DNA from 3 places in the Sphingomonas pollutisoli genome. Region 3 is predicted to be linked to each of the others. Evidence: riboswitches for the same ligand, from Rfam matches in the RefSeq annotation. Region 3 holds a riboswitch; each other region holds the start of a gene.
What was found. Region 3 has a riboswitch for fluoride ahead of crcB (fluoride efflux transporter CrcB). Riboswitches for the same ligand answer to the same signal wherever they lie in the genome.
Positions count from the first base shown of each region.

Region 1 (10,377 bases), on a different contig from region 3:
CTGACAATGACGCAAGCGACGATCGCACGCGAGGCGCATCCGTACCGCGCCTGGCTCGCCTGCTCTGGCGCCTGCTGAGCAACGCCGGTCTCAACATAGCCGTCCCCTATCATGAGGAGCCGCTCGAGCGGACGATCGCAGAAGAGTTCAAAGCACTCGCCGCCGCGGCCGCTAAGATCGAGGTCGCGCCGGGCATCGAGCTCGGTCGCGTGCTTTGGACCCACGGGGACGCGCTTCACAGCAGGCGCGCCTATGCCGGCATTCGAGAGCTCGCGCGCCGCTGGCCCCGAGGCCATGCCCCACAAGGCTTTCTCACGGTCTTTGCCAACGAGTTCAAAGGCTCGACGATCTTCCCGGCGGGATCAGAGCCCATAACGGTCGCAAATCGCGTCCAGTCACCATCGGTACGGGCGAACCCGATCAAGGGACCGTATCTGGTGATCATCGTGATGGGCGAATATCCCGAGGCGCACGGCTACGCGCCGCTGCGCGCCTATGCGCAGCCGATCTGGTCGGGCACTCGCTTCATGCCAGTCGAGAGCGATTTCGAACGGAGCGTGCTGCGGGCGATCCTTGGCTCCAGACACGAATTCGCACGCCGCGGCGTGGACATCGCGTTCGAGAAGCCGGTCTTCGACAGGCTGACGCCTCTCGGTCCATGTCGGCCGGATTTCGTGATAGAAGCGCGCTCGCGATCGACCGGGGAGATCCGGCAGCTCATCGTCGAAGCGATGGGCGGGCCGAGCGCCGACTATCTGGCTCAAAAGGCGGCAGGACATCGAAATCTGGAGCAGATCGCGCCCGTGCTTGTCATTACGCCCGCCGACGTCGACGATGGGAGGGTCAGCCGGCTTTTGTCCGAGGCATTGATTTATGCGTGAATTGGGCCTGGAGGTTCTTCAGCTCCACGAGAGGGTCGCCGCGAACGAGCCGACGATTGCGAGCGTGACCGGGGTCGAGAGCAGGTAAAGCTTCTGCCACCGCCACCAGGTTCTGGGGATTAAGAGGATCGCGCTACGGAACGTCTTGAGATTTCCCCAGGCTTCCTCGCGGTAAAGCTCGACGAAGACGGTCGCGATCGAGAGAACCACGGCAAACACGCAACACAGACCTGCCGCTGCGTAAAGCGCTATCCAGTTCTGTATCTCCAAGTCCGACAGATGTGCCATCAGCGTCACCGGCCCTTCTGATCCGCAAGTCTAGGAAATACTCCTAAACAACGATCGTTTCCTGAGCGCCCTTTGCGCGCCGCCCTTCAAGAATACCGCCTTGATCGTTAATGCCAGCTCAACTGGCAGCTCTGCGCTGCAACATAGCACCATAACGGACACGATTGTTAGGGAACTGATTGCCCGTCTCCCTAACAATAGGTGGACTCCGTCGGATTGCAGTGGCGCCGGCTGGGCGGCCAATATGCTTCCAGTGGGTGAGTTGTTATGCGTGTCTCGGTCCTTGTCATTCTTCATCGCGGCAAAGACCATATCACAATCCACGAAGACGACGATCGAGCCTGGTCTGAACTTCTGGACTTCGTCGATAGCTGGTGGAGCGTCGACCCTGCGACAGCAGACACGCCTCGGCCAATCTCGGAAGATGAACAGGTGCTGCTATTCTTCGCGGCGTCTGATGCCTCATACATCCTGGCCAACGCGGATGTGTCCGAGCTTGAAGCGCATGTCGGCGCCGCTATTAGCGGCTAGCCCCACGCCTTTCGCGTCCCGCACCGACGGATAGATAGAAGCCCTTCAGGTTGCGCTGCTCGCAAAAACGAGAATAGCTTAGGCCCCGGGGAGGGTAGCTCCATGTTCGAATGCCTCATCCTTGGCGACAGCATCGGCGTTGGCATAGCGAAAGAGATCAACGCCCGCTACGCACGACAATGCGACGTGACAGCGGTAGAACGCGCGACAACCGACCAGATATTGGCCTGGCGGAAACCTCGCAAAGTCTATGGAGCCTGCATATTTGCAATCGGCTCGAACGATGAACCCGGTGCGGCAACGGCAGCCAAGCTCAGCGGTGTGCGCCAGAGCATTACCACCCGGAGGGTCATTTGGCTCCTTCCCTACTCAAGGGAGCGCGCATATCTCGTCAACTCAGTCGCCATCCGGTTCGGTGACGAAACGCTGGATCTGATGCGCTTTCGCTCGAAGGACCATGTCCATCCGATCAGCTACAGCGACGTTGCAGAAGCGCTCCTGGGGCGACCCTGATGGCCATCTCCCCCGGTCGCTGATCATTGTTGGGGAGCAGCCACCGACCAGCACTACTGTTCGTCGTCACGCGAAGTGCTTCAATCTTATTCGGATAGCTGCATTTTCCATCGTTCGAGATGATCGAGCGCAGGTCGCAGTTCCTGGGCAAGTGGCCCGAGTTCGTAAACTTGATAGGCGGTTGGCGGGGGTAGATTGGTTCGCGTTATCAGACGAGCCGTCTCCAGCTCTCTTAGACGGGCAGTTAAAACATTGGCGCTCACCTTCGGTATCGCCCGCCGAAGACAAGTGAAACGCATTTGTCCTCTATTCAGAGCCATGAGGATCTGAAGAACCCAGCGTCCGGTCAGATGCAGGAAAATTTCATCTACCTCAGCTTGACGCAATGGGACATCGCCGATCGGATTTGCTTGGACACACATAGTAGGCACTCATGAAACTCCAGGAGCGACGACTACGTGCCAATCGCCTTCGGTTAGACGAAGACGGCGAGCGCCATCGGCGAGAGGATGAGCACCCAGCGCAGGAATGCCAGGACATGCGTGCCGCACACCCGGACGAAACCGCCCAGGCCATTATCATTGTTGAGGACACGAAAACGCCGCGCACAGTTCCCCCTTGTTGCGTCATCGCAAAAGGTAGGAATCATCAGCCCGGACATGGGCGGTTCGGCAGCTAGGCCAGGCAGAAATCCATTGCCTGGCGGGGCCGATAGTGCAGTGCAGCATATTCGGTCAAGCCGGAAAGACGTTCGCCATAATAAAAATTATGCAGAGGCTTACCTTAGCTGCGTGCCATCATCCAGCGCAGCGCCGCGGGCGGTCAGTCCGCGACACATCGCCTTAGGTCAGGAAGGCGTGATCCGCTTCCAGTTCGGTCAACGTCTCGCGGGCCAGAGCTCAGCTTCCTCTTCCTGTTCCGATTGTCTCGTGTCGAAATGCGGGATCATGGGCCGGGCGCCGATAGATCCTCGTGCGGAACGGCGAAACGCGCGAAGCGTGTCGCGATCTCCTCGTAGACATGGCGCTTGAACGGCGCGGCCAGAGCGGGAACGTCGCCCAGGTCCGCCCAATACCAATCGCTGAACTCGGGATGTGCCGTCTCGATATCGATGTCGGCATCCTCGCCCAGATAGCGCATCGCGATCCAGCGCTGTTCCTGCCCGCGCCAATTGCCGCCCCAGGTGCGCCCCAGCAGTTCCTCGGGCAAGTCGTAGCGCAGCCAATCCTCATGTTCCGCCAGCAGCTCGGCGTCAGCAAGCCCAAGCTCCTCGTGCAGTTCCCGATAGGCTGCCTCGACGGGGCTTTCGTCCGGATCGATCGCGCCCTGGGGAAGCTGCCATGCCGGCTCGGCCAGATCGCGGCGGCGGCCGACCCAGATACTCCCGTGGCGATTGAAGAGTGCGATACCGACGCTGCGCCGGTAGCCGTGGGGCAATCGCGGATAGGGAGGCGGAATATCATATTGTGCCAGTGAGGCACGCGCCAACAGGATCTTGGCGTCGTGGAACTCGATGCCGTCTGCCTTCATGGCGATTTCGGTCATGGGATCGTTGAGCAATTGCTCGACGAATGCGTGAACTTTGGCGTGTGAACGGTCGCCCATGGTCCTACCTCCGAAAAAATCGGCCTGGTAGGAGTCATCATCCTGCTGGCAGGCGGTTATGGGGGACTCCATCCCCATCCGCGCCGCTTAACAGAAGTCTCGGCAACGATCTACAAGCTCGTTGGTTTATTCGTTTTGGGCCATGTCCCCTTTCTACATCAGAAGCTTAGGAGGTTCTGATCAAATGATTGCGAAGAAGGTAGAAATTTCCTAGTCTGATGATGGGGATGGAGTCCCCCTTAAACCGCCGAAAAGGCTGATGACTCCTACCATGCGCATAATGGGCGCGGGTAGGACGCGAGTGCCCGCTCCCGACATAGGAGAGGGCCGATGACGGTCAAAATACTCGCTGTTGTGGCGGAGTCCGCGACGGCAGCGGCTTGTCTCGATGCCGCCGAGGCAGCAGCGCATGCCATCCACGACGCGACCGTCGAGGCTTTGCATGTGGTTGTCGATCCTGACTATCTGATCGTCGCGTCGGAGGAGATCGCGTTCCAACAGCTTCGCGAACGCCACGAGGGCACCGCGAAGGAACGAGAAGCGGCGACCCTTGCGGCCTATGAGGAGTGGGTGGCGTCCCATCCCGATGCGGATATTCCGCTCACCTGGAAAGAGCGGATCGGCGCCGAAGAGGAGAATGTCGAGCAGGAGGCGCGCGCCTTCGACGTGCTGGTGCTGGCTCGTCCCACCAATATGGACGGCGGCGACGCCTTGCATGCCGCCATCCATCGGGCGCACCACCCGCTCTTCCTCGTGCCGGCCAAATGGTCGCTGAAGCCGGGCGACACTTTCGCAGACCACATCGTGGTCGCCTGGAACAACACGGCCTGCTGCCGCAAAGCGCTGGAAGGCGCTCTTCCCTGGCTCAAGGTCGCGGTTGAGGTGACACTGCTGCTGATCGCCGAAGAGCCCGAATTGGCGGATCCAGCGCGGGAGCTGCTGGACGCCCACGGCATCAGCTACCAGGTCCATCAATCCCAGCGCGACACGGAGACGCTCGGAGACCAGATCGTCACCGAGGCCCATAATCTGGACGCCGATCTTCTCGTGATGGGCGCCTATCGTCATAATCAGCTTCTCGAATGGCTATTGGGCGGCACGACACGGCATGTGTTGGCCCATTGCGATCTTCCGTTGTTCTTGGCCCATTGCGCCTGAGTATGGGCGCCCAATTCAGCGCCCTCGCACTTGGTCGCATCATAGGCGGCCGATTTACGAAAGTTCGATTGGTTTGCTGGTGGAACGATCTCGTCTTGAGGCGGTTGTTCTGCGAGGCTAAGCATGGTGCGCCTGATACATTGCTGGATGGGGATGGAGTCCCCCACAACCGCCGAACGGCTGATGACCCCTACCGCGTTGAACGCGGCGGGTGTGTGTCTCCGCCGCACGGGCTGAAAGCCAGACCGCCCGGTCCCGACACATGCCTGCTCTTCGGAGCGAGAAGTGGGAGTCGGTGCGCCATGGCTGGACTGGGAACGGGTAGTCCATTCGCGTCATCGACCGCGAGGCGTCGCTGATGCGCGACCTCGTGCTCCAGTTCTTCCAGGTCCTTGGGGTTCTGCTGCTGGCACCGCTACTGCAGGGGGTGATCCATAATTTCGAGGAGAAGGTGCAGCGGAGCCAGGGGCCAAGCATCTTCCAGCCCTATCGGGACCTGTGGAAGCTCTTCCGCAAGGAGATCGTCATTCCGGAAACGGCTTCCTGGCTGTTCTGGGTGGCGCCGATCATCGCCTTCACCTGCATGCTGACGGTGCCGATCCTGATCCCGGTGCTGACCGACTATCCCCTGCCCTATTCGGACATGGGGGACATATTGGGGGGCGGCCTGATCCTGACCCTCGGCTCCTTCCTGATCCTGTTCGCCGGCCTCGACAGCGGGTCGAGCTATGGCGGCATCGGTTCGAGCCGGGCGACGATGATCGCGATCCTGTCCGAACCGACCCTGATCGTCGTCTTTGTCGGCATCACCCTGCTCGCGCGGTCGATGATCCCTTTTGTCGTCAACCATCTGCTGGTCGCCACGCCCGCGCTCTACTGGAGCCCCAGCCACCTGTTCCTCGTCGCGGCCTTCTTCGTCCTGATCCTCGCTGAGACCGATCGCCTGCCGATCCATTCGAGCACGCATATCGAGGTCTATATGATCGAGGAGGCGCGCATCCTCGAATATTCCGGGCCGCTGCTGGCGCTCCTCAAATGGGCGTCGATGATGAAGCAGTTCATCCTCTACACCATCTTCTGCAACGTGCTGCTGCTGCCCTGGGGCTTGTCGCACCTGGGCACGTCGCTCGGCGCGCTGGGCGCGATCAGCGCGGACCTGCTCAAGTTCCTCGTGGTGCTGCTCGTCGTGGTCGTGGTCGAGACGACGCAGTCGCGCCTTCGCTTCTACCGCTATCAGGAGCCGCTCGCGGCCTCATTCCTGCTCGCGGTCCTCTCCATCATCAGCTCGCAAATGGGATAGCCTATGCCGGTCGAACATCTTGATCCGCTCGCTGCGTCCTTGTTCAGCCTGATGGCGATCCTCAGTCTGCTGCTCGCGTTCGTGATGCTGGGCTCACGCTGGCTGAACAATTATCTCTACGCCTTCGCGGCCGAGTCCTGGGTGATCGCCGGCCTGTCTGCGGTGGTCGGCTTCTACGGCGGCTTTCCCGAGCTATACGCGATCGCGGCGCTGACGGCGCTCTTCCGCGGCCTCATCCTCCCCTATCTGCTGGCGCGGATCATCCGGCGTCTCGACATCAAGCGCGAGATCCATGAGGCCCTGCGCCCCAGCTCCTGCCTAGTGTTGGGTGCGGCGGCGATCGTCTTCGCGCTGGTGGTGTCCGAGCATATCGGCGTGCGGGTCGGCGCCGCCGGGACCGTCGTGGTCCTGGCGCTCACCGTCATGCTGTCGATGAAGATGATCGGCTTTCTCATGCTGGTGGTGCGCCATGAGGCGATCAGCCAGATCCTCGGCCTGCTGGTGCTAGAGAACGGCATCTTCCTCGGCGCCCAGATCCTGGTGCCGGGAATGCCGATCCTGATCGAGCTGGTCATCCTGTTCGATCTGCTGGTAGTGGTCGCCTGCTTCGGCGTGCTGGTCCGCTACCTCACCGTGCATGTCGGCAGCACTTCGAGCCTCGACCTGAAGAGGCTTGTCGGGTGATGACGACGGGCACGCTCATCGCCCTGCTGCTGCTCTGCCCCGCGGTGGCCGTGGTCGGCTCGATCGCCGGCCGAAGCCCGCGCTTCGCCGAAGCGATCAACCTGCTGGCGAGCATCGGCAGCTTCGCGGTCGCGATCGCACTGGTCTGGCGCGCGACGCCAGAGCCGGTGATCTACGGCCGCAGCTATATTGCGCTCGACGCGCTGGGCGCGTGGGTCATCCTCTGCGCCGCGCTCGTCTATCTACTCTCGTCGATCTACGCGATCGGCTACATGCGGATGCTGGACGAGGATGAGCGGCTACCCGGCTTCTATGCCCTGTTCGCCGGCTTCGCGCTCACGATCTTCGTCGGGCCGCTCATGAACAATCCGGGACTCTACTGGATCGCGATCGAGCTGACGACTTTGGTCAGCACTTTCCTGGTCGCCTTCGAGCATGAGGCGTCGAGCATCGAGGCAGCCTGGAAATATATCGTGATCGTCTCGGCGGGCATCAGCCTGGCGTTGCTCGGCACAGTGTTGTTCTACTGGAGCGGCACCTTCGTCAATGGCCCGACCTATGAACTGACCTGGGCTTCGCTCACTGCTGTCGCCCCGCGCGCCAGCCAGTCCATCATCCTGTTGTCCTTCCTGCTCGTGCTCGTGGGCTATGGCACGAAGGTCGGCCTGGCGCCGATGCATAGCTGGCTGCCTGATGCGCACAGCGAGTCCCCGGCCCCGGTCTCCGCCATGCTCTCCGGAGCGCTGCTCAACACCGCCATGCTGGGCGTGGTTCGCTTCCTCGGCGTGGCCGACGCCGCCGGCATCGGCGGCACCTGCCGCGTGGTGACGGTCGCGCTCGGGCTGCTCTCGATCCTGGTCGGCGCGCTGTTCATCGTCCGTCAGCGCGGGATCAAGCGGCTGATGGCCTATTCGAGCGTCGAGCACATGGGCGTGATGGCGCTCGGCTTCGGGTTCGGCGGGATTCTCGGCACCGCCGGGGCGCTCTACCACATGCTCAACCACTCGTTGAACAAGTCGCTCATGTTCTTCGGCGCCGGCAACGCGATGCGCGCCTATCAGACCAAGGACATTCGCGGCATCCGGGATGTCTGGCTACGCTTCCCGGCGCAGGCTGCGCTCTGGCTGGCCGGTGCCGCCGCGATTACCGGCGCGCCACCCTTTGGCCTGTTCCAGAGCGAACTCACCATCCTGCGCGCCGGCATCGGCCTGCCCCATCTGTCCTGGGCGGTTTACGGCATGGCCCTGCTGCTGATCGTTATCTTCATCGCCTTCATGAACCATTTCCGGGTGATGTACCTGGAACCGCCGGCATCCGCGCCGGAAGAGCGGTCCGGCCGGACACTCAGCGCCTGGTGCGTCGCGCCGATGTGGCTGGCGCTCCTTCCGCTCTTGCTCTTCGGCCTTTGGTGGCCGGACGCGATGTGGCGCTATTTCCATGGCATTGCGGTCGCGCTGTCGGGGGCGGCATCATGATCGCGGCCGATCAGCCGCCGATAGCGCGGCGCGAGCCGGTCCGGGTCATCGACATCGGGACCGATGTGCTCGTCTCGAACGCCCAGGGCCTGCACAGCACCGGCAGCCGGCTCAAGATGGTTTATGCGCGCAGGATCGCCGAGGATCGCACCGAGCTTCGCTACGTCATCGAGGAACCCCCACTCCACGGCTTCACCGCCTGGCGCTGTGTGATCGGCAGGACGGCGCCCAGCCTCGCCGACGTCTGGCCGCTGCTCAGTTGGGACGAACGCGAGATCATGGAGCTGTATGGCGTAACCTTTCTCGGCCATCCCGATCCGCGGCCATTGGTCTTGCATCCCACCGTTGAAGCAGGGCCTGCGAGCAGGGTGATCGTGGAGGATGTCTCCGAGCCTGGCCTGCGCGCAGCCGGCGTCCTCCCCGAGATCGCCGGCGCCAAGCTCGACGTTCAGTTGCTGCCCTTTGGTCCCGTCCGCGCTGGCGTGGTCGAATCCGGGGCCTTCTTCTTCGGCTATGTCGGCGAGCATATCCTCGAATATGAGCCGCAGCTCTTTTTCAAGCATCGCGGCATGGAAACGCGGTTCGAGGGTTTGCCTCCCGAGGCAGGAACCGTGCTTGCGGAACGGGTTTCCGCGGTGGGCAGCGTGGCGCACGCCTTCGCCTATTGCCGGGCGGTTGAAGCCTGCGCGGAATGCACGCTGCCCGAGCGCGCGCAATGGGGCCGCGTGCTGCTCGCCGAGATGGAGCGGATCTACAATCATCTCCATTATCTGGGGCATCTCGCCGACACGACGACGCTCAAGGTCGGACAGGCCGAGGGGATGCTGCTCGAGGAGGAAGCAAAGCGGCTCAACGCGCGCCTGACCGGGAGCCGCTTTCTACGCAACATGCTGACGCCGGGCGGCCTCAGACGCGATATCGACCCTGGCGACTGGCTGGCCCCGTCGCTCGCGCAGCTCCGCTCCCGCACGGAGCGCTATACCAAGCTGCTGAAGCACAGCGACAGCTTCCTCGACCGTCTGCTGACGACGGGGCCGCTCCCCTCCGAGGTCGCGTTCGATCAGGGGGCAACCGGCCCGGTCGCGCGGGCATCGGGCCTCGATCGCGACCTGAGACGCGATCATCCATACGCCGCCTATGATCGGTTCCCCCCGGAGATCGCCACGCATGACGAGGCCGACGCCCATGCGCGTTTCCATGTCCGTGTCGACGAGATCATGGCGAGCTACGCGCTGCTCGATGCGCTGCTGTCGCGGCCGCCGCAGGGCGCCATCCGGGAACGCTGTGCGGGCGCTCCAAATTCCGAGGGGCTGGGCTGGGTCGAAGGGCCGCGCGGCGCGATGGTCTATGCGGTGCATCTCGACGAACGGGCCCGGCTTTCGCGCGTCAAGATCCGTTCGCCCTCCTTCTCCAACTGGCGCGCTTTTCCGTTCACCGTCCAGGACAGCAACATGATGGATTATGCGATCAACGAGGCGAGCTTCGGTCTCACCATCGCCGGATGCGACAGGTAGGAGGCGGGCATGGCGCTCTGGACCCTGTTCGGGCTTCGCCAAGGTTCAGCCACCACGCGCTGGCCGGCGCCCGGAGGCGATGATGGCCAGGCCGACGTGCTGGGCATGCCGCGCTATCATCCGGAGCGTTGCGGGGACGGCTGCAGCGCCTGCGCGGACGCCTGTCCGACGGGCGCAATCGTCGCCGACGCGGCGGGTGGCCTCGAGGTCGACTATAGTCGGTGCATCGCCTGTCAGCTTTGCGTCGAAGCCTGCCCGGACGGGGCGATGACAGCGTCGGGCGATTGGGCGTTCGGGGTGCGCAGGCGGGAGGATTTGCGCTGGGCGGAGAGCGGCGATCCGCCTGCCTCCCCCGCGCCCACCGCCGGCTACCGCCGCAGCCTCCACATTCGCCATGTCGACGCCGGATCCTGCAACGGATGCGAATC
Region 1 covers NZ_JARFNJ010000011.1:54,766-65,142, reverse strand. Annotated here, with positions in the region: gene PX554_RS20710 (hypothetical protein) at 1-881, shown strand, start outside; gene PX554_RS20705 (hypothetical protein) at 900-1,169, opposite strand; gene PX554_RS20700 (hypothetical protein) at 1,437-1,700, shown strand; gene PX554_RS20695 (hypothetical protein) at 1,803-2,213, shown strand; gene PX554_RS20690 (winged helix-turn-helix transcriptional regulator) at 2,300-2,635, opposite strand; gene PX554_RS20685 (hypothetical protein) at 2,689-2,874, opposite strand; fluoride riboswitch at 2,846-2,922, opposite strand; gene PX554_RS20680 (RNA pyrophosphohydrolase) at 3,159-3,818, opposite strand; fluoride riboswitch at 3,840-3,903, opposite strand; fluoride riboswitch at 4,033-4,094, shown strand; gene PX554_RS20675 (universal stress protein) at 4,149-4,976, shown strand; fluoride riboswitch at 5,117-5,176, shown strand; gene PX554_RS20670 (respiratory chain complex I subunit 1 family protein) at 5,335-6,276, shown strand; gene PX554_RS20665 (hypothetical protein) at 6,280-6,960, shown strand; gene PX554_RS20660 (proton-conducting transporter transmembrane domain-containing protein) at 6,960-8,435, shown strand; gene PX554_RS20655 (hydrogenase large subunit) at 8,432-9,949, shown strand; gene PX554_RS20650 (NADH-quinone oxidoreductase subunit B family protein) at 9,959-10,377, shown strand, end outside.
Region 1: linked by a shared signal. The riboswitch ahead of PX554_RS20680 (RNA pyrophosphohydrolase) and the one ahead of crcB (fluoride efflux transporter CrcB) in region 3 are both predicted to bind fluoride.

Region 2 (10,377 bases), on a different contig from region 3:
TCATTTCCTTGGGACCTTGTCGCGGGATTATCCCGACACGGTGCTGCGATGGGCGATCGACCTATTGCGCGACACGCTCGCCACGATCGCGAAACTACGCAGTCTGGCCGGGGACGCGACCGCCCAATTCCAAGCGCCCGGCTGGCTCCGCTTCTTCTCGATGATCGAGACCGATCTCAATCGAGACTATGTCGCGCAGCTGGCGCAACAGCTCGATGAGCTTCGCCTGCGTGACGGCTTGACGATGAGCGCATCGCTCAAAGGCGGCAATGTCCCCGGCGAGTATCGGCTTCATCAGTCGCCGGTCTGGCACCAGACCTGGTTGCAGCGGCTTCTGCGCCGCTGGTTCCCGTCCTTATTCCGCGAGGAGCTGGGCCCGTTCGGGTTCTCTCTCGCGCCGAGCGATGAATCGGGCAATCGAGCGCTTCGGGAGTTTGCCAACCGTGGCGTGGCGATCGCGGCGGAGGCGCTCGGCAACGCCGCAGGCAGCCTCAAGGACTTCTTCGAGATGCTGAGAGCCGAAACGGCCTTTTACGTCGGTTGCCTGACGCTCCACGAAGCGCTGAACGCGGCGGACCTTCCGACGTGCATGCCAGATATGGCGTTGCCGGCGCCATCGCTGGACTGCGATGGGCTTTATGAGCCGTTGCTCGGACTCCATCTCGACGGGAAAGTCGTCCCGAGCGATGTGCATGCTCGAGGCCGGTCGCTCGTCGTCATCACCGGTGCCAATCAGGGCGGAAAGTCTACGCTGCTCCGCTCGATCGGCGTTGCCCAACTCATGGCGCAATGCGGGATGTACGTTCCTGCGCGCCGCTTTGCCGCCAGCCTCTGTGGCGACGTGCTGACGCACTACAAGCGGGAGGAAGATGCCGGACTTGTCAGCGGAAAGTTCGACGAGGAGCTGGCGCGCGTGAGCGATATCGTCGACCATTTTCGTGCCGGTGCGCTGATGCTGCTGAACGAGTCGTTCGCCTCCACGACCGAGCGGGAGGGCTCGGATATCGCCGACGACATCGTGGAGTCATTGTGCGCGGGTGGCGCCCGGGTCGTCTTCGTCACCCACCTTTATGAATATGCCCATCGGGCGGCGGAGCGGCACGATGAAGCATCGCTCTTTCTGCGCGCCGACCGTGACGATCAGGGTCGGCGATCATTCCGCATCCTCGAAGGCGAGCCGCTCAGGACCAGTTTCGGTGAAGATCTGTATCGTAAGATCTTTGAAGGTTCGACGACAGCTATCGATACGGCATAGAACCACGTATGAAGAAACCGGTCGGCAAAGAGAGCGCCGGATTTCTTGTCGACTGGTTTTCGACCGGCTCGGTCGATCCTTGCGCGACATCGATGAACACGGCGATTGCGGCTCATGGACGCTTCTCACCCCCCAGGCGAAAATGCCGACTCATGCGATCGTCGCGGCCGTCCCCAACAGCGCAGCTCGCCGATCCCGCGCTGCGATCTGCTGCGCCGCCGCCTCCGCCGCGCCGCTCCGCACCTCCCGCGCCTGACGGGCCAATCCCATGATCGACCGTCCCGCATCCTCTAATTGACGGTCCAGTTCGCGGTCGAATCCACGCAAGATGTCCTCCGCCTGCTGGCGGAGTGTCCATCGCAGGTTTTCCGTATTCTGCGTCGTGATGCGCTCGACCTCCTGAAGAAGCCGCCGTCGGCGGCGCGCGTCGCGCCAAGCCGAGGGAAGAAGCCCATCGGTCAAGCCGGTAGGCAAAGGATTCATCGTTTCTGCTTGACGCTCGATCCAGGCGAGTTCGCGCGGCGCCTTCAGTTCGATCGTCACGGCGGGAACGACGAAGCGAACGTCGAGCGCGTCGATCGCGATCTGGCGCATCCGCTCGAGAGTCGGCAGAATCCGGTCGCGGGCACGCTCGGCCGCGGCGTCCAAGCGGATGCGGACGACTTGGGTCAGCTCGCGATAAGCGTCTTCGAAGAAACGGGTGCTCGCCGCCGCGATCACCGTGAATGCGCGTCGGTCGTGCGAACTGTCGATTGTGGGATCAAGAATCTGTCGGAGATGGTTCTGCGCACGCTGCCGGATCCCGGCCGCCTCTTCATCGATGAAGTTGCGGAGGCGCTGCCGTTCGCCGGCCATCAGATCGCCGGCCACACGCTGCTGCTCCATGATCTTGTCAACACCCTCACGGATAGCGGCGAGCTTCTCATCGAGAGCCTCGACGGGAAGTTTCATGGCCGCGCGGGCGATGTCGTTCTGGAACGCCAGCTCGGACAAATCCGCCTTGGTCTTGAGGATGGCGGCCTGGGCGAGAAGCCAGCTTCGCTCTTGCCACAGCGATTGGATGCGGCTCCTGAGTTCGACGATTCCGAAGACCGGCGTTCCGCGAGCTGCGACGGCCGACAGCGGCTCCTCGATTCCGCTCTTTGAAAGGATCGCCATGACATAGTCGCCGATTGTCTGGCGCTCCGCCGATGTCACGAGATCCGACTTGTTCAGGACCGGGATGATCCGTGCAGCATGTTGTTTGATCAGCGCGAGATATGCGATCTCCGCTTCGGTTATCGGGGGATCGGGTGACAGAACCATGATGGCGGCGTCACACTCCGGCAGAGCCGCCAATGCAGCATTGCTGTTGTGGCGTTCGGTCGAGCCAATTCCCGGTGTATCGATCACCACCAGGCCGTCGGAAAGCAAGGGAACAGGCAAGCTCAGCCGGACAGCGGCAACGTGCTGCCGGTTATGGGGATTGCCTGTTTCTGTTACGAATTCGGCGACCTTCTCGCGCAGCTCATCGATAGAGCCAGGGGCGTGACGTTCTGTGGGCCTATCGGTGAAATCGACCTCGAGCCTTGCTTGATCCCCATAAGCGATCGACGTCGGAATCGCCGTCAGCGGAACAACGCCGGTCGGAAGGGCGTCGACTCCAAGGATCGCGTTCAACAGCGTGGACTTTCCGCGCTTGAACTGGCCGACAATGGCGAGCTGGAAACGTCCTGCTTCGACGCGCTTCGAAAGTCTCTCGATCCGTGAAGCCACGGTCACCTCGGTATCGGCCAACTCGGGTTGGTCGACAGTTAACTGGTCGAGAAGGCGAAGCAATCGCGCCAAGGTGTCGGGGTGATGAGCGACCTCGATCATAACGGCCGGCCCTTTTGCCGGCTCCGGCAACTGCGCTTCGACGGTTTCAGAAAATGTTCAGACGGCCTGATCAGCTTCTCTGCTCCGCTTCAAGGATCGACATGGCTCCTGTCCTGGACCGCTTGCCCAGCAGATATTCCTGCACCCAGGGATGCTGACAGTGCTCAAGCTCGCGAACGGGCGCGACGGCGACAATATGTTTGTCAGCGAGCGCGGCGACACGGTCGCAGATCGCATAAAGGGTGTCGATGTCATGAGTGACCAGAACGACGGTCAGACCCAGGCCATGGGCCAAGTCATGGATCAGCCGGTCAATTTGCCCTGCCATGATCGGATCGAGACCCGAGGTCGGCTCGTCGAGTAACAGCAGTTCCGGATCAATCGCAATCGCGCGCGCCACGCCCGCCCGTTTTTGCATGCCGCCCGACAACTCGCTTGGATATTTGAACAGAGCATCGTCCGGAAGGCCGGCCTGGCGCACTTTGAGCGCGGCGATCTGATCCAGTAGCTCCTGCGGCAGGCGCGCATTTTCGCGGAGCGGCACCTGGACATTTTCGCAGACTGTAAGCGTCGAGAAGAGCGCGTTTGCTTGGAAAAGGACTCCCCAACGCCGTTTCACGTTCGCGACGGCCGTCTCGTCATCGGAATAAATGTCCGTTCCGAATACGTGGATCGTTCCTGCCGCAGGGCGCAGCAGTCCGATGATGGATTTGAGGAGCACCGATTTGCCCGATCCTGAGCCGCCGACCAACCCAAGGATCTCGCCGCGATTTACGGTGAGATCGAGCTGATCGTGAATGAGCTGATCTCCGATCACTGTTTGGAGACCCTCGATTACTAACGGCGACGGCCGCGACGCGGCATCGTCCTTTCCCGTCACAGTTTTGGGTGCGTGACCTGACCAGCGGATGGGTGAAATGCTTGTAGGCAGTCGTCCAGGCACAATTCCTCCTTGGTGCGTAATCGCAAAAAGGTAGGAATCATCAGCCTTGCAGGCGGTTCGGCTCTCGGGCCAGGCAGGAATCCATTGCCGCGCACCATCCTATGGCGAGCTTTTTGGCCGCGCAAGCAAGCATTGCCGGGCCCGTTTTACGACTGTTGACGCGACGCGAAGAACAAGTCACGACAGTAGCGTGGCTGGCCCAAATCTGCCATCCGGTGTGATGCAGGTCGCCGTGCCGGCAAGGGGATGGAGTCCCCCATACTCGCCGAAAGGCTGATGACTCCTACCGTGCCGAGCGCGGTGGGAGTGTGTCCTCGCCGCATCTCGACGTCCTCGACACACAAGGCGCCCGCCAATCTCGGGCGTGAGAGGATACAGTGATGTTGCGGAGGTTGCCAAGACGAGGGCACCATGGATCGCCGGTCGCGGGCGGTGCTCGAAGCAGGGCCATGATCAACGAGGCCGCGGGCATGCGCTTGAGGTTTCTGTGTGCCCGGCCGCCCGCAGGGAGGTTGGATGCCTAGCGGAGCGAGGGAAAGTCTCGGAACGAACGCGGACAAGCTGCGGGCGGCCCTTGAGCTAGGGTGCCGGCTTCAGTTTAACTTTTCGGGTTTTTTCCTGATCATCGGGGTCATGGTCCGGTCCGCCAGTGTCGCGGGCCTCGCGATCGTGGTCTATAATTGTGCATCGATCGAAGCTCTTCTTGCCGGCAGCCTTTTCCTGGGCCGTCCGACGAGGCGCAAATTGGCCTCCTTCTATTGCGCCGGACTGGGGTTACCGGTGGTGGTGGTCGTCTGGTGCCTCATCGAGCAGATGAGCCACCCCATCGTACCCAAATGGGATTGGATCGCCTCGTCCGCTGCCTGTGCGATGGGCGTGAATATCTACGAAGCGTGGTCGCTCGCAAGGTTCCGACGCGAAGGGTCGAGGCTTGTCGAGGCGATGGCGCCCGTGGTTAGGTCCACGCTACCCTATAGCGTCGCAGTGTTGGTTGCAGGCTTCGTCACGCTGGGCACGCACAGCGTCTGGGTGGACGTTGCGATCGGCGTGGCGATCATCGCCGGGCATATCGAGGCTGTTCCTCTGCTCCGGCGGCTGGGAGCGTTCGACGTCGCTGCAAGCGGACATGGCGGTTCGGCTGCCTATCAGCTGCTCCTCTCCTATCCCCGTCTGGGCGTGCTAACTTCATCGGCGTGGCAAGAAGCGGTCGAGAGCGTGCGGAGGCGAAGTTTCTTTCGTGCTCTGCGCTAGCGCCGAACGTGGCGTCCATGGTGCGGCGAGTGGCGGTTGTCCGCTTTTCCCCTCTTGAGGGCGCCACTCAGCTCTCATCGCGGTCGCTGGCGAATGTGTCGATCGGGGCTATGCCAGGTCTGCTTCGCCGCGCCCGAGTCCGCGACTACCGCGACCTTGTGGCGATCAGGAGCTTCATGACGGCCGACCTGCATCGTTTCGCCGATGTGACCGAGCGAGAGCTTATCCATATGATGAAGGGGAGGATCGCGCTTCGTCACCGCGGACAAGCGCCGAACAGCAAGCAACATGCCGACCGGCTGCTCGAATCAATTAGGGCCGACCCTGCCATGATGTCAAACCCCACATGAGGTCGCATCGGAGGACCGCCAGATGAACCATGCCGACCGCCATGCGCGTCCCGGAAGTGATTGCTGCGCCAGCCAGGCCAAGCCCGACGATGAGGCGAAGGACCCGGTCTGCGGCATAACCGTTGACCCCGAGACCACGCCGCATCATGCGGCGCATGACGGCCAAGACTATCATTTCTGCAGCGCGGACTGCCAAGCCAAGTTCGTCGCGAACCCGCAAGCCTATCCGGACGATCGCCGCCCGGAGCCCGCGGCCAGCCCGGGCGCGATCTGGACCTGCCCGATGCACCCGCAGATTCGCCGCGACGGTCCGGGGACCTGCCCGATCTGCGGCATGGCGCTCGAACCCGAGGAGCCCTCGCTCGACGACGCGCCCGATGCCGAGCTTGTCGATTTCACGCGGCGCCTATGGGTTTCGGGCGTGCTCACGCTGCCGCTGCTCGCCGTCTCCATGGGCGCCGAGATGATCGGCATCCACATCGTCGATCCGATGCTGTCGCCCTGGATCCAGCTCGTGCTGACCGCGCCGATCGTATTATGGGGCGGGCTGCCCTTTTTCGAACGGGGCTGGGCGTCGCTCAGGAGCCGCCACTACAATATGTTCACGCTGATCACGATCGGGGTCGGCGCAGCATTCCTCTACAGCCTGGTGGCGACGCTCGCTCCGGGCTTGTTCCCGCCAAGCTTCCGCGAGCACGGCGCGATGATGCCGATCTATTACGAGGCGGCCGGGGTCGTGGTGACGCTGGTGCTGCTGGGACAAGTGCTCGAGCTTCGCGCCCGCGCCGCGACCGGCCGGGCAATCCGAGCGCTGCTCGGCCTCGCGCCGAAGACCGCGCATCGGCTCGATGCCGACGGCATTGAACGCGAAGTCACGCTGGCCGATATCACCGTCGGCGACCGGCTGCGCGTGCGGCCGGGCGAAGCGATCCCGGTTGACGGGGTGGTGATCGAGGGCCGCTCGCCGGTCGACGAATCGATGCTCACCGGCGAGTCCGCGCCGGTGGTCAAGGAGGCGGAGGCTGCGGTTACCGGCGGCACGGTCAATGGCACCGGCAGCCTGGTGATCGAAGCCCGGGCGATCGGATCGGACACCGTGCTCGCGCGGATCGTCAAGATGGTCGGCCAGGCGCAGCGCAGCCGCGCGCCGATCCAGGCGGTGGCGGATCGTGTCTCGGGCTGGTTTGTGCCGCTGGTCGTTCTGATCGCGTTCGCGGCATTCGTGACTTGGAACCTGGTCGGCCCCGAACCGCGTTTCGGTCACGCGCTGTTGAATGCGATCGCGGTGCTAGTTATCGCCTGCCCGTGCGCGCTAGGACTCGCCACACCGATGTCGATCATGGTCGGTGCCGGACGCGGCGCGCGTGCCGGCGTACTGGTCAAGAACGCCGAAACGCTCCAGACGCTCGACAAGGTCGATACGCTGGTCATCGACAAGACCGGCACGCTGACAGAGGGTAAGCCCAAGCTCATCGCCGTCGAACGAGACGGCGGTTTCAGCAAGGATGCTCTGCTCGCTGCCGCAGCGGCTGTCGAAAGCCGTTCTGAGCACCCGCTGGCGTATGCCGTTGTGACAGCGGCCGAGGCGGCCGGCCTCAAGCTCTCGCCGGCGGAGGATTTCGAATCTCAGACCGGCCTCGGGATCAGCGGCCGGGTCGTGGGGCGCGCGGTCGTCGTCGGCAATGCTGCGCAGATGCGGCGGATCGGAGTCGACCCCAGCCCGCTCGATGCTCCTGCAGAGCGTCACCGCAGCGAAGGCGCCGGCGTCATGCTGGTGGCGATCGACGGGCGTCTGGCAGGGCTGCTCGCCGTCGCCGATCCGCTCAAACAATCGGCGCGCGACGCGATCGCGCAACTGCGCAAAGACGGGCTGCGCATCGTGATGCTGACGGGCGACAGCCTTGAGACGGCGGAAGCGATCAGGCGCCAGATCGGCGGGATCGACGAGGTGCATGCCGATCTCAAGCCCGAGGACAAAGCGCGGATCATCGGCGAGCTCAAGGCCAAGGGAGCGACCGTTGCGATGGCCGGCGACGGCATCAACGACGCGCCCGCACTCGCCGCCGCGGACGTCGGCGTGGCGATGGGAACGGGCGTCGATATCGCGATCGAAAGCGCGGGCATGACGCTGACCAAGGGCGACCTCGCGGCGATGGTGCGTGCGCGCCGGCTCGCGCGCGCGACGATGGGCAATATTCGCCAGAATTTGTTCTTCTCGTTCCTGTTCAACGGCATCGGCGTGCCGGTAGCGGCTGGCGTGCTCTATCCGGTCGCGGGCGTATTGATGTCGCCGATGTTCGCGGGCGCCGCGATGGCGCTGTCGAGCTTCACCGTCGTCTTGAACGCGCTCAGGCTCAATGACGTGAAGCTCTGAACATCGGCCAAGCGTCGGAAGCGAGCGGTGTCTCGCAGCGGATGATCCGCCACTTGAGAACATTGGCTTGATCCTGCACGACACCGCGGCGCGACGGCGGCCGTCGCGGCTATTCGGCCGCCGATCTCCACCGGCTGCGTTTCATCGCCAACGCGCGCGATCTGGGCTTTCCGATCGAGGAATCCGTATCCTGCTCGACCTGTGGAATGACCGGAGCCGAGCGAGCGCCGAAGTGAAGGCGCTGGCCGAGGAGCTCCAGTGCAAGGCCAAGGCCTTAGAAGCAATGCGACGCACGCTCGTAGATCTAGCCGAACGCTGCCATGGCGACGCGCGGTCCGACTACCCAATCATAGAAAGGCTGGCGCGAGATGGCTGATTCCTGCCTCAGTAGCCTTCTTGGCAACCGCAACGAATTGACTCCCGTAGAAGGGAGGAGCATTTTCACGCCGTGCTGAAGCTACTGCGCCATCTCTTATGTATTGGCATCCTGTTCGGCCTCGCCGGAAACGGGATGGCGGTCGCGGCGCCGTGCCTGCTGATGACGCAGGATCAGATCGCTTCCAATGCCTCCATGCCGGACTGCAAGATGGTGACAGGCTGCATGGACTGCGCTTCCAAAGCCGGTAAGACCGACAAGGGCTCCAAGCCCGGCTGCATGGCGATGGCCGCGTGCAGCGCTGTGCTCGGCGTCAAAGATTCGGCCGCGCCGTCAACGGCCCAACTGGCACCGATAGCCGGAGCGTTCTGGCCGACGTTGGTCACCCTCACCGGCCATGACACCGGACCTGAACCGGAACCACCCACCTTCCTTGGCTGACCTTCGCGCGCGGGCGCGTGTCTTCCGCGGCCGTTAACGGCTGCCGGAGTGCTGAATCGCCCGCGCTGAAAATATCTTTCAGCTCGAGGAATTGAATCATGAAGACGATCAACCTGTCGGCCGCGGCGATCGCGGTCGCGCTTTCCACCTTCGCAATCACAGCCCCTGCTTTCGCGCAGGACGCGCCGACGGCCAGTGCCCGGGGCCATTACGAATGGCGCCAGTCGCCAAACTATGGCCCACGTGCGCCATTTACGGCACCCCGCCGAGTCTGGGTGTCCGATGCCACGCAGGTGGCAAGCTGCGACTGCGACATGATGAAGATGAGCACCACCGGCGCTGCTGATTGCATGAAGCGGATGCACAGCATGGCACCGCCTTCGTCAGCCTCGTCGGTCGGCTAGGTACAGGTTCTGGCCGCTTCAGGTCGCATAGACGGCTAGGCCAGCAGTGGCGGCGGGATGCCCCCCATTCCGCCGCCACTGATGTGCCCGTCATAGTGCGCGATGCCGGCCTGATCTCGCGATCAGGAGATTTCCATGCGATTGTTTCTATGTCTGCCGCTGCTCGCGATGCTTCCCGGCATTGCGTCCGCCGGGCCGCTCACCTTCGAAGCTGCGCTCCAGCGTGCCCGGCAGGAAGCGCCTTCTCTCAAGGCCAAGGCGCTCGGCGCAGATGCAGCGCGTTCGGCACGCAGCGCCGCCGGCGCGCTGCCCGATCCGACGCTCGGCGTGAGCGTCGAAAGCTTCCCGATCTCGGGACCGCTCGCGTTCGAGCCGCAGCGTGACGATTTCACCATGGCGCGGGTCGGCGTCAGCCAAGACATTCCCAATCTCGCCAGGCGCCATGCCCAGCAGGCGCGTGCCGATAGCGACATCAAGGCGGCGGAAGCTGATACGGCGGTCGAGGCCCGCACCGTCGAGGTCGGCACTGCACTTGCCTGGATCAATCTGGCCTATGCCGAGCGCAGGCTTGCCGCGCTCGACGACGTACTGTCCCGGCTCGAGCGCGTGGTAGGGACCACGACCAGCGCGGTCGCTTCGGGCAATGCGCGGCCAGCGCAGACCCTCGCAGGGCGGCAGGCAGTCGCGGCACTGCAGGATCGCCGCAGCGAACTGGTTTCGAACGTCGCGCGTGCGCGTGCGACATTGACTCGCTGGACAGGCGATCCGGCGCCTGAGATTGCCGGGCCGATCCCCGATTTTGCGGTCGATGCAATCGCGCTGCGAGCGGGCCTGGATCGTCAACCCACGATCCGGATGATCGATGCCCAATCCGGCCAGGCGGATGCCGATGTCCGAATGGCCAATGCCGGCCGGCGCTCCGACTTCGGCGTCAACCTGGCCTACCAGCGCCGCGATCCCCGCTTCGGCGACTATGTCTCCGCAGGCGTGACCCTCAGCCTGCCCTTCTTCACCCGCAATCGTCAGAACGCCCAGATCGCCGAGGCTCAGGCCAATGCCGGGCGGGTGCTGGCCCAGCGCGAAGCCGCCCGGCGCGCGCTTGTCGCCGATCTCGATGCCGATCTCG
Region 2 covers NZ_JARFNJ010000011.1:17,951-28,327, reverse strand. Annotated here, with positions in the region: gene PX554_RS20525 (MutS-related protein) at 1-1,255, shown strand, start outside; gene PX554_RS20520 (dynamin family protein) at 1,406-3,112, opposite strand; gene PX554_RS20515 (ABC transporter ATP-binding protein) at 3,183-3,929, opposite strand; fluoride riboswitch at 4,080-4,153, opposite strand; fluoride riboswitch at 4,289-4,348, shown strand; gene PX554_RS20510 (hypothetical protein) at 4,572-5,306, shown strand; gene PX554_RS20505 (hypothetical protein) at 5,483-5,656, shown strand; gene PX554_RS20500 (heavy metal translocating P-type ATPase) at 5,679-8,030, shown strand; partial or broken gene PX554_RS20495 (MerR family transcriptional regulator) at 8,027-8,406, shown strand; gene PX554_RS20490 (hypothetical protein) at 8,479-8,847, shown strand; gene PX554_RS20485 (hypothetical protein) at 8,946-9,251, shown strand; gene PX554_RS20480 (TolC family protein) at 9,387-10,377, shown strand, end outside.
Region 2: linked by a shared signal. The riboswitch ahead of PX554_RS20510 (hypothetical protein) and the one ahead of crcB (fluoride efflux transporter CrcB) in region 3 are both predicted to bind fluoride.

Region 3 (10,377 bases):
GCGTGATCTTTCCGCCGCTCTGGGGGCCCAACAGCTTCAACTGGGGGGCGGGCATGGGATCGGTCAAGAACGCCGCCGCGTTCGTCAAGGCCAACATGCCGCTCGGCTCGGGCAACACGCTGACCGACCAGCAGGCGTGGGACGTCGCCGCCTGGATCGACAGCCAGGAACGGCCCAAGGATCCCCGCCAGACCGGATCGATCGCCGACGCCGCCAAGCAATTCCACTCGAAGAAGGATTTCTACGGCAAGGTCGTCGACGGTCATCTGCTCGGCACCGGAACGGCGCCCGCCGGAGCCGCGATCGCCGCGCGCTGACGGCGATGGAGCAGCGCCAGCTCTTCGCCGTCGACGGCCTGTTCTGCGCCGGCTGCGCGCGCGGGCTCGAGCGGCGGCTGGCGACGCTTGACGGCGTCGCCGACGCGGGCGTGCATTTCGTCACCTCCTCCGCGCTGGTCCGCTGGAACGCCGATATCTGCAGCGTGGCGACGATCCGCGCGCGCGTTGCCGATGCCGGCTACCGCCTCGTCGAGCGCCATGACCTCGGCGAGACGGCGGCACGCTTCGATCGCGAGATCCGCGCGCTTTCGTTGCGACTGGCGGTCGCGGTCGTGTTTGGCATGTGGTCGATGGGTGCGGCGCTGATCCTCTACGCCCAGCCCGATCTTGCCCCGGGCGTCGCGTGGTGGATCGCGCTCGCTTCGGGCGTGTTCGCGCTGCCGGTGCTCTGCTATTCGGGCGCGGCGGTCTTTCGCATGGCATGGCGCTCGCTCCGGTTGCGCGCGCCCGGCCTCGACCTGATGATCGCGATCGGCGCAGGCGGCGCGGCATTGCTGTCGGTTGCAGCCCTCGCGCGCGGCGGCGCGGCTGTGTTCTTCGACACCGCGACAATGCTCGTGACGCTGCTGCTGGTCGGCCGGCTGATCGAGACGCGCGTCCGGCGGAGCGCAATCCTAGCGCTCGCCGCGGTCGACGATGTCGCCGCCGAAATGGCGCTCTCGGCGCGCGACGGAGCGCCGGTCGCCGCGCGGTCGCTCGCGCCCGGCGACCACGTGCTGGTCGATGCCGGCGCGGTGTTTCCGATCGACGGCGTGGTGGTCGCCGGCGACAGTCTGGTCGACCGCGCGGTGATGACTGGCGAAGCCGCCGCGCTAACCGTCGCCGTCGGCGACCGCGTTCAGGCCGGCACCACCAACCTGCGCCGCCGGCTGACGATCGAGGTCGACCGGCCCTGTGGCGACCGCGATATCGACCGGATGGGCGGCCGCGTCGCGATCGAGATCGCCGCGCGCGGCGAGCCGCGCCGCGAGCTCGACCGTTGGGTTCGCGCTCTGCTGATCGCAACACCTATCATCGCGCTGGTCGCGTTCGTCTTCGCGCTGATGGCCGCCGCGTCGTTCGCCGACGCCGCCGCGCGTGCGCTGAGCGTCCTGATCGTGATCTGCCCGTGCGCGCTCGCCATCGCGGCACCGCTCGCGCATGTGCGCGCGGCGATCGCCGGCGTGCGGCAAGGCATCCGCGTCGCCGATCCCGCCGCGCTCGAGGCGCTGGCGGCGATGGCCTCGGTGGTGTTCGACAAGACCGGGACGCTGACGCTCGGCCGCCTGCGGATCGTGGCGCTGGAGCCCGTGGCGCCGTTCTCCGCGGCCGAGCTGGCGACAGCGGCCGCCCATGCCGAACAGGGGATCGATCATCCGATCGCGCGCGCGCTGGCCGGCGATCGGCCCGCCGGCGCCGGCGGCGAGCGGCTCGATCGCGGCGCGCGCGGCATCGATCCTGCCGGGCGCCGGGTCGCGGTGAGCGCGGCGGCGCGGTCGGGCGAGGACGGCCTGACCTGGCTCGACGTCTCGATCGATGATGCGCCGGCGGGACGCATCGCGCTTGCCGACACGATCGATCCCGATGCGGCGCGAACCGTTGCCCGCCTCCGCCGGGCAGGCGTCGCGGTGATGCTCGCGACCGGTGATGGCGAAGGCCCTGCGGCGAGCGTCGCAGAGGCGACCGGCATTGCGCCGGCCGACGTTCACGCCGGCTGCACGCCAGCGGACAAGGCGCGGCTGGTCGCCGCCGCGTCGTGGCCCGTGATCGTCGTCGGCGACGGCGTCAACGACGCGCCGGCGCTCGCGGCGGCCGATTGCGGCATCACCGTCGCGCGCGCGCATGCCGCCGCCACGGCGACTGCCGGGCTGGTGTTCGAGGAAGGCGGGGTCGGCACGATGATCGCGGCGTGGACGCTCGCGCGCCGCACCGCGACGATCATCCGCCAGAATTTCGCGCTGGCGTTGCTTTACAACCTTGTCGCCCTGCCGCTCGCGGCGATCGGTCTGATGACCCCGCTGATCGCGGCGGCGGCGATGCTGGCAAGCTCGCTATTGGTGACGGCGAACGCCATGCGCGTGCGATGAGCAAGCGCCGATCATGGTCGATGTGTGGGATCAGCAATCGAGTATCGCTCAATCGCCTTCTTGACGGGTCCACCACCGCTGCAATTCCGCACGATCGAGCTTTCCGTCTGTTGCGAGAAGATTGATTTTCCAATGAACGGAATCGATGTGCTCGCCGCTAGCCTGGATATCGAAATAGGTGCAGCTGCTCACCGCGTTGCTATCCTGTTGCCGACAATGAGCGCCTGCGGTGCGGAGCATCTCCACCGCGCTGTCGAGTGGCGTGCCAGCAGGTATGGCGCTGTCGATCACCTGGGCGGCCGGCGCGAGATCGGCCGCCGGGCTGTAATGCGGCTCGGTGACCGAATCGAGTGGCGACAGATACGGATCCTGGGGCATGGTCGCCTCGATATGCCGCATCCTGAACGGTGCCGCGTCCTTGGACGTCGTGGCGACGGCCGGCGTTCCGAGGGCGGATGCGATGAGCGCGGCAGCGACGATTGACTTATTCATGGTCTGTCTCCTTGTCGCCGCCGATTATGGGTTGCCCGTTCCATCAAGAAAAATGGATCGTCCTCATCGTTCCGATCATGAAGGAAGATTGATCGCGGTCGCCAGTTCAGTTGCATGGGCGATCGACAGGCGCTGCCCGCTAAGGCCGTCTCACGATACGTCGCGACCGCGCAGCCTCTCGCCCGCCTTCCTGAGCGCTTCGCCGATCCGCCTGACAATCGCCGGATCGGTGCAGACATAGGTCGGACTGGGATGCGGCATCGTCAGCACCGCGACCTCGGGTCGATGCGCATGAATGACAGGCGCGGCTTCGGCGGCGATGCGCCCTGCGAGCACGACGACCTCCAGGCGCGGCAGCAGATCGAGCAGCGGCGGCAGCAGCGACAGCCCCTCGGCGATCTCGCCGCGCCGGAGCGCACGGTTGCGGGCACCGGGGGCGTGCACGATCCACGGCACGGTGTTCCACAGTAGCATGTCGGCGCGCGCGATGCGGGCTTCGTCGAGAAAACGGCGCAGGTTGCGCGCGGTGCCGGTCGGATTGTCGCGCGAGACGAAGCGGACCGGCGCGCGGCCCGGTCCGGGCGTTTCGAGCAGCAGCAACAGGCGCGCATTAGCACCGCCGTCGAGCGGATCGACGTGCGGCACGCGGCGACCGCCGACGAGCAGCCTCTCCCGCCACGCCTCGATCGGGCGAACGTGGTCGGCCTCGAGGCTCGCAGCGCGGGTAGCCGCGGCCTCGGAATCGTCGAGCAGCGCAAGCGACCGATCGGTCATCCCGATCGGAACGACCACGAGAACCCGTTGGAGCGATCGCTCCCAGGCGCCCATCCTTTGCGGCATCCACTTGCCAGGAGGCTATCATGGCCACGCAGCTTCGACATGACGACATCCTACACGCTTCTGCCGCGCCCGTCCGTCCCCGTTTGACGCTGGTCCCCGACGCCGGCCCCTATGACGACCTCGAGCGCATTGCGCCCGGCGTGGCGTCGCGTGGCATCCATCCGGGCGTGCTCAAGGCGCTGGTCGGCTGCTACGCGGCGATGCTGGCGAGCTTCTGGCTGTTCTTCGCGCGCGACGCGGCAGCGGGATTGGTGCTCACCGTCATCACCGTGCTGATGATTATGTATTTCGGGCTGATCGTCGGCGGCATCCTGCTCGCCGACAGCCCGGCCCCGGGCGAGCGGCAGCGCAGCTTCGCCGACTTTCTCGCCGGCCCGGTCGACATCGCGACGGGCGTCGTCAGCGGCCGCGAGGCGATGGCGCAGATCATCTTTCTGCCTGCGGCGATGCTGCTGCTCGCCACCGTCGGCGGGGTGATCGCCGCTCTCTCGCGCTGATCGATCGTCCCAGCCGATCGGAACGACAGGCAGCGATCGTTGGAATGCCGCCCGACCGGGGGCCAAGGTGTCACTCGAAAGGAATTGTGATGACTTCGCTAGCGCTTACCCAGGACGAGACGCGCCCCGCCATGACAGGGATCGGAGGTGTGCTGCCGGGTCTGCTGCTGTGCGTCGGCGTGACACTCACGGCTTATGCCTTACAGTCAGCGGAACAGGCATTGTTTGGCCGCGCATGGCTCGAGGCGCTGGTGCTCGCGATCCTAATCGGCACCGCGATCCGCACCGCCTGGACGCCAGCCGCCAGATGGTTTCCGGGGATCGATTTCAGCGCCAAGCTACTGCTCGAGATCGCGGTGGTGCTGCTCGGCGCGTCGGTCAGCGCGGCGACGATCCTCGCGGCCGGGCCGGCCTTGCTGATCGGCATCGTCGGCATCGTCGCGACCGCGATCCTGGTCAGCTTCACACTCGGCCGCTTTCTCGGCCTGTCCAAGCGGCTGGCGATCCTCGTCGCGTGCGGCAATTCGATCTGCGGCAATTCCGCGATCGCCGCGATCGCGCCGGTGATCGGCGCCGACGGCGACGACGTCGCCTCGTCGATCGCTTTCACCGCGGTGCTCGGCGTCGCCGTGGTGCTGGGCTTGCCGCTGCTCGGCGTCCTGATGGGGCTGAGCGGGATCGCCTATGGCGCGCTTGCCGGCCTCACCGTCTATGCCGTGCCGCAGGTCATTGCCGCCGCCGCGCCGCTCGGCGCGCAGGCGGTGCAGATGGGCACGCTCGTCAAGCTGGTCCGCGTGCTGATGCTGGGGCCGGTATGTCTCGTTTTGTCGCTCGTCGCGCCCAAATTGCGCGAGGAATACGACGAATTGGCACCGCACGTCACCGCGGGCGATCGGCCCAAGGCGGGGCGTCCGCCGATCCACCACCTCGTGCCGTGGTTCATCATCGGCTTCCTGGCGCTGGTCGGGCTGCGTTCGGCGGACCTCGTGCCCCACGCCGCGATCGCGCCGATCGGCGAAGCGGCAACGGTGTTGACGGTCGTTTCGATGGCCGCGCTCGGGCTGGGCGTCGACGTGCGCACCGTCGCCAAGGCGGGCGGTCGCGTCACCGCTGCGGTGATCCTGTCGCTGGTCGCGCTCGGGGGTATCAGCCTGGCGCTGATCACCGTCCTCGGCATGACGCGCTAGATCCCGGATGCTGCGTCGAAAGCGACCGCGTGAGGAGAATGCGGCTTCCAGTCACGCCGAGCTTGGGGCGGGAACTCAAGGCTTCCGGTCGTTCTCTTCCTCACGCCGCTTCTGGCGCTCGTGCTCCTCGAGTTCTTCCATCTCGGCGACTTCCGGATCGACCGGGGCCTGCTCGTCAGGTTTGTCGGACATTTTATTCCTTGCCTTCCAGGGAGCGACCGTAACGATCCGCTACGCCAACCGACGTGCGAGCAGAAGCATTGTTCCGAGTGCGGCGATCGACAGCACGAAACTGCCCACCGTGTAGAGCAGCGTGAGAACCAGATTGCCTCGATCCCACAGCGTCACCGTATCGAGCGCGAACGTCGACCAGGTCGTGAAACCGCCGAGAAGCCCCGTCGTCAGGAAAAGCCGCAGATCGGCGTCGCCGGAAACTCGGAACGCGAACAGGCCGACCAGCAATCCCATCGTCGCGGCGCCGACGACGTTCACGAACATCGTCCCATACGGAAAATCCGGGCCGAGCAGCCTCAGCGCCGCCAAGCCTGCCAGATGTCGTAGCGCCCCGCCGATCCCGGCGCCGAGGAACACGATGATGACCGACCGCATGGCCTACCTCCAATATAATGTGAGATAGGAGTCATCAGCCCAAAACGGGCGGTTCGGCGAAGCCAGGCAGATTCCATTGCCGCTGTCGGCATGTCGCGAAAACCTGGGAGACGTCAAGCATCCATGATCCGGTGGGCGCGTGATTCGACGGGCAACGAGCCGTTACACGTGACCCTCCCCGGTATGGCCGTGTGCGACTTTCATCATCGCGTCATGATCCTCGGGCGCAGTGGCGACGGCTGCCTTATACGCAGCGGGCGTCATACCCGGCATCTTCTGGAGGAACGCGACCATGTCCCAGATCAGCGCATCGGGATGGGTCTTACCCCAGGCGGGCATGGCGGTGAGTTTGACCCCGTGCTTGATCACCCAGAATTGCTGCGCCGGCGTCAGGTCGGTGCCCTTCGCCAGTTCGGGCGCTTGCGGGTAGAGTCCTCGCGAAATCTCGGTCCGCTCGGCGCCGGGGGCGAGGTGACAGCCCTGGCACATCTCACCGTAGAGCCCGGCGCCCGCTGACACATGCGCCGGGCTTTCAAGATCGGCGGGCACGGTAATGCCCCGCGCATGCGCCGCGATCGATCGATCGCGCAGCCCTTCGAGCATCGTGTAGACCGGGCGCGAGTGCGGCGCATCGGCGCCGATGTTGTAGATGCCAGAATAGATGAAGACAGCGATCAGCAGCACGACGACGATCGTGGCGATCGCGACGAACGGGCCGCTTGGCAGATGATGGCGAAGGGGCTTGCGCGAGTCGGCCATGAACGATCTCCTCTAGAACCAGGTGCGGATGCCGAACACGAGGCTCGTCATGTGCGGGCTCTCACCGTCGGCGCGGGCATAATCGGCGGTGCGACCGACCTTTGCTTCGTAGGAAATACCGACATAGGGCGCGAACTGGCGGCTGATCTCGTAGCGCAGTCGCAGGCCCAGCTCGGCGGTGGAAAGGCCGACGCCGATCCGGTTCTTAGGCACATTTTGCGCCGCGAAATTGATCTCGACGCGCGGTTGCAACACTAAACGCTGCGTGATCTGCTCGTCATACCAGCCCTCGGCCCGGCCGAGCACGTCGCCCTTGGTCGACAGGAACAATGCCGCCTCGGTGTCGAACTCGTACGGCGTCAGGCCTTCGATGCCGATCGTCGCATAGGTCTGCGTCGGTGTCGGCTGGAAATCGTGGCGGATGCCCGCCTGGAGATCGAAATACGGCCCGATCGCGCGACTGTAGAGCGCTTGCACCTCGGCCGCGTCGACACCCTTGCCGAACGTGCCGTCGCCCTCCGATTTCACTACGAAGCGGTTGAGGTCGCCGCCGAACCAGCCCTCGCCGTCCCAGCGATAGCCGTCGCGGCCGTTCCTGATCTGCAGCTCGGCGAGATTGAACATCGCCTGCGAGAAAGTCTCGCCGCCATTTTCGTGTCGGAACGCCGCACGGGCCGGCTGCATCGCCGCCGCGCCGAAGCTGCGATCGGCATAGCGATCCATCGGTGGCGCGGGCGGTGGCGCGTTGCCGGCGGGAAGATCGGTGCCGGTCGGCGCGGCCTGCATCGGCATCGGCTGGGTCATGTCCATCCCGGGCATCGTCGATCCACCCGGCGCAGGCTTGCCCGACATATCCATGCCCGGCATCGCCTGCATCTGGTCGCTGGTGGTGGGCTGGGCCATGTCCATGCCGGCCATCGCGTCCGTCGACTGGCCGGTCGCGCGAGACCGCGATGGAGCCTTGCGCCGGGCCGCCGAGCCGGATGACGGCTTCTTCTTCACGATGGCCGGCTTTTTCTTCGGCGTCGCCTTCTTCGGCATCGGCTTAGACATGTCCATGCCGGGCATGGTCATGCCCTGCATCGACTGCGCAGTCGCGGGGCTCGCGGCCAGCGCGAACGCGCTCGCGGCGAGGATCAGCGCGCGGTTCATGCCGCGTCTCCCGTCTTGCGGACCGAGACGACGCGCATCATCCCCGCCATCATGTGATAGAGCAGGTGGCAGTGGAACGCCCAGTCGCCGGGCGCGTCGGCGGTCAGGTCGAACGCCACTTTGCCGCCTGGGGCGACGACCACGGTGTGCTTGCGCGGGGCATGATCGCCGTGCCCCGTCACCAGCTCGAAGAAATGGCCGTGCAGGTGGATCGGGTGCGCCATCATCGTGTCGTTGATGAGACGCACGCGGACGCGCTCGCCGTCGTGGAACGGGATCGGGTGCGCGGCATCCGACATCTTGACCCCGTCGAACGACCACATGAACCGCTCCATGTTGCCGGTGAGGTGGATGTCGAGCGAGCGCGACGGCGCGCGCACGTCGGGGTTGCGCTCGAGCGCGACGAGGTTGGTATAGGCCAAGACGCGGTGGCCGACATTTTCGAGGCCCTGCCCGGGCTCGCCGGTGCGATCCTTCGGCATCGGCGCGATGGTCGAGACGCCGGCGCCCTTCTTCACCCCCGGCGCATTGTCGAAATCGCGCATCGACATCGACGACATCTGCATGCCGCCCGACATGTCCATACCGCCGCCCTGGCCGGACATGTTCATGCCCTTCATGTGGTGCCCCGCCATCGACGTGCCCTGCATGTCGCCGTGCGCGGCCATCGGCATGCCGGCCATACCGCCCATCGCAGTCGCGGATTTAGACGGCGCGGGCGGCTTGACGGGTTCGGTCGCGAGCAGCCGCGAGGCGTTCTGTTCGGCGGTCGGGTCGGGCCCACGCGGCGGCATCGCTTTCATGTCCATCCCGCCTGACATGCCCTGCATGTCCATGCCCATATCGGTCATCGTCGCCAGCGGGCGCGGGCGCAGCGCTGGCACGGGAGCGACCATGCCGGCGCGCGGCGCCAGTGTCGCGCGCGCCATGCCCGAGCGATCGACCGCCTCGGCGACGAGGGTATAGGCGTGCACATCGGGCGGAGTGACCACCGCGTCGAACGTTTCGGCGACGCCGATCTGGAATTCGTCAGTCTCGACCGGACGGATGTTCTGCCCATCGGCCTGCACCATCACCAGCGGCAGGCCGGGAATGCGCACATTGAAGATCGTCATCGACGAGCCGTTGATGACCCTCAGGCGCACGCGCTCGCCCGGCTTGAACAGCGCGGTCCAGTTATCCTCGGGGCCGTAGCCGTTGATCGTGTAGGTGTATATCGCGCCGGTGCCATCCGAAATGTCGGTCGGGTCCATTCGCATCCCGCCCCATTTCAGGCGCTCGCTTTCGGGCTGGTCGCGCCCGGCGAGCAGGCCCGCGAGCGTCTGCCGCTGAAAGTTCATGCCGCCCGAATTGACCTTCATCCGGCGAAAGATCGTCTCGGGCGAGAGCTGGCTGTCGTCCGACAGGAAGATGATGTGCTCACGGTCGTAGGCGACCGGATCGGGGTCGGCCGGATCGATCACGATCGGCCCGTGCAACCCCGATTGCTCCTGACCGCCCGAGTGGCTGTGATACCAATAGGTGCCCGCCTGCTTGATCGGGAAGGCATAGCGGAACGTCGTGCCGGCATCGATGCCGGGGAACGACACGCCGGGCACGCCGTCGAACTGCGGCGGCACGAGTAGGCCGTGCCAGTGGATCGAACTCGACGTCTCGAGATGGTTGGTAACGTCGAGGCGCACGTCCTGCCCCTCGCGCAGGCGGATCAACGGCCCCGGCGTGGTGCCGTTGATGCCGATCGCGTGGAATGGCTTGCCGTCGATCATCGCGGTGCGCCGCGCGATCTCGAGCCGGATGTCGCTTCCTGACGCGCTCGGAATAGGCGCGGCGATCCCGCGCGAGACTGGCTGCGCCCAGGCGGGCATCCACGACGTGGCGGCGAGCCCCGCACCGGTCGCAGCCGCGCCGCGCAACATCTGTCGGCGGTCGAGCAGGTGAGTCATCAGAATGTTCCGGGTCGCAAGAGGGAGCGGTTTCACGAAGAGATACGCAGCCTGGCGCGCGATCCCTCAAACCCGCCCAAGTCTTTCCGCAAGCGCGGCCCGCGCGCGTGCCAGCCGGGTCTCGACCGCCTTGATCGTGATGCCCAGCGCCTCGGCGGTCTCTGCCTGGCTCAGTCCTTCCACCGTGCGCAGCAGCAGCACCTCGCGGAGCCTCGCAGGCAGTTGCGCGATATGTCGAGAAAGCGCCGCGATTTCGGTGCGACCCGCAATCTGGCGTTCCGCATCGGGAGCGTCGTCTGCCGCCGCATCGATCGCGACCTGCGGATCGGATGCGAAGGAAAGCAGGCGGCGCACGCGCTGCCGGCGGCGCCAGTCGCGGCAGCGGTTGAGCGCGATCGTCGTGAGCCACGGCCTGAACGGACGCGCCGAATCGTAGCGCGCGAGATTGCGATAAGCGGCCACGAAGCTGTCCTGCGTCAGGTCGAGCGCCGCGT
Region 3 covers NZ_JARFNJ010000021.1:16,701-27,077, forward strand. Annotated here, with positions in the region: gene PX554_RS24855 (c-type cytochrome) at 1-317, shown strand, start outside; gene PX554_RS24860 (heavy metal translocating P-type ATPase) at 323-2,404, shown strand; gene PX554_RS24865 (hypothetical protein) at 2,453-2,896, opposite strand; gene PX554_RS24870 (uracil-DNA glycosylase) at 3,047-3,688, opposite strand; gene PX554_RS24875 (hypothetical protein) at 3,757-4,233, shown strand; gene PX554_RS24880 (YeiH family protein) at 4,323-5,420, shown strand; gene crcB (fluoride efflux transporter CrcB) at 5,652-6,029, opposite strand; fluoride riboswitch at 6,048-6,119, opposite strand; gene PX554_RS24890 (c-type cytochrome) at 6,192-6,788, opposite strand; gene PX554_RS24895 (copper resistance protein B) at 6,801-7,940, opposite strand; gene PX554_RS24900 (copper resistance system multicopper oxidase) at 7,937-9,883, opposite strand; gene PX554_RS24905 (RNA polymerase sigma factor) at 9,950-10,377, opposite strand, start outside.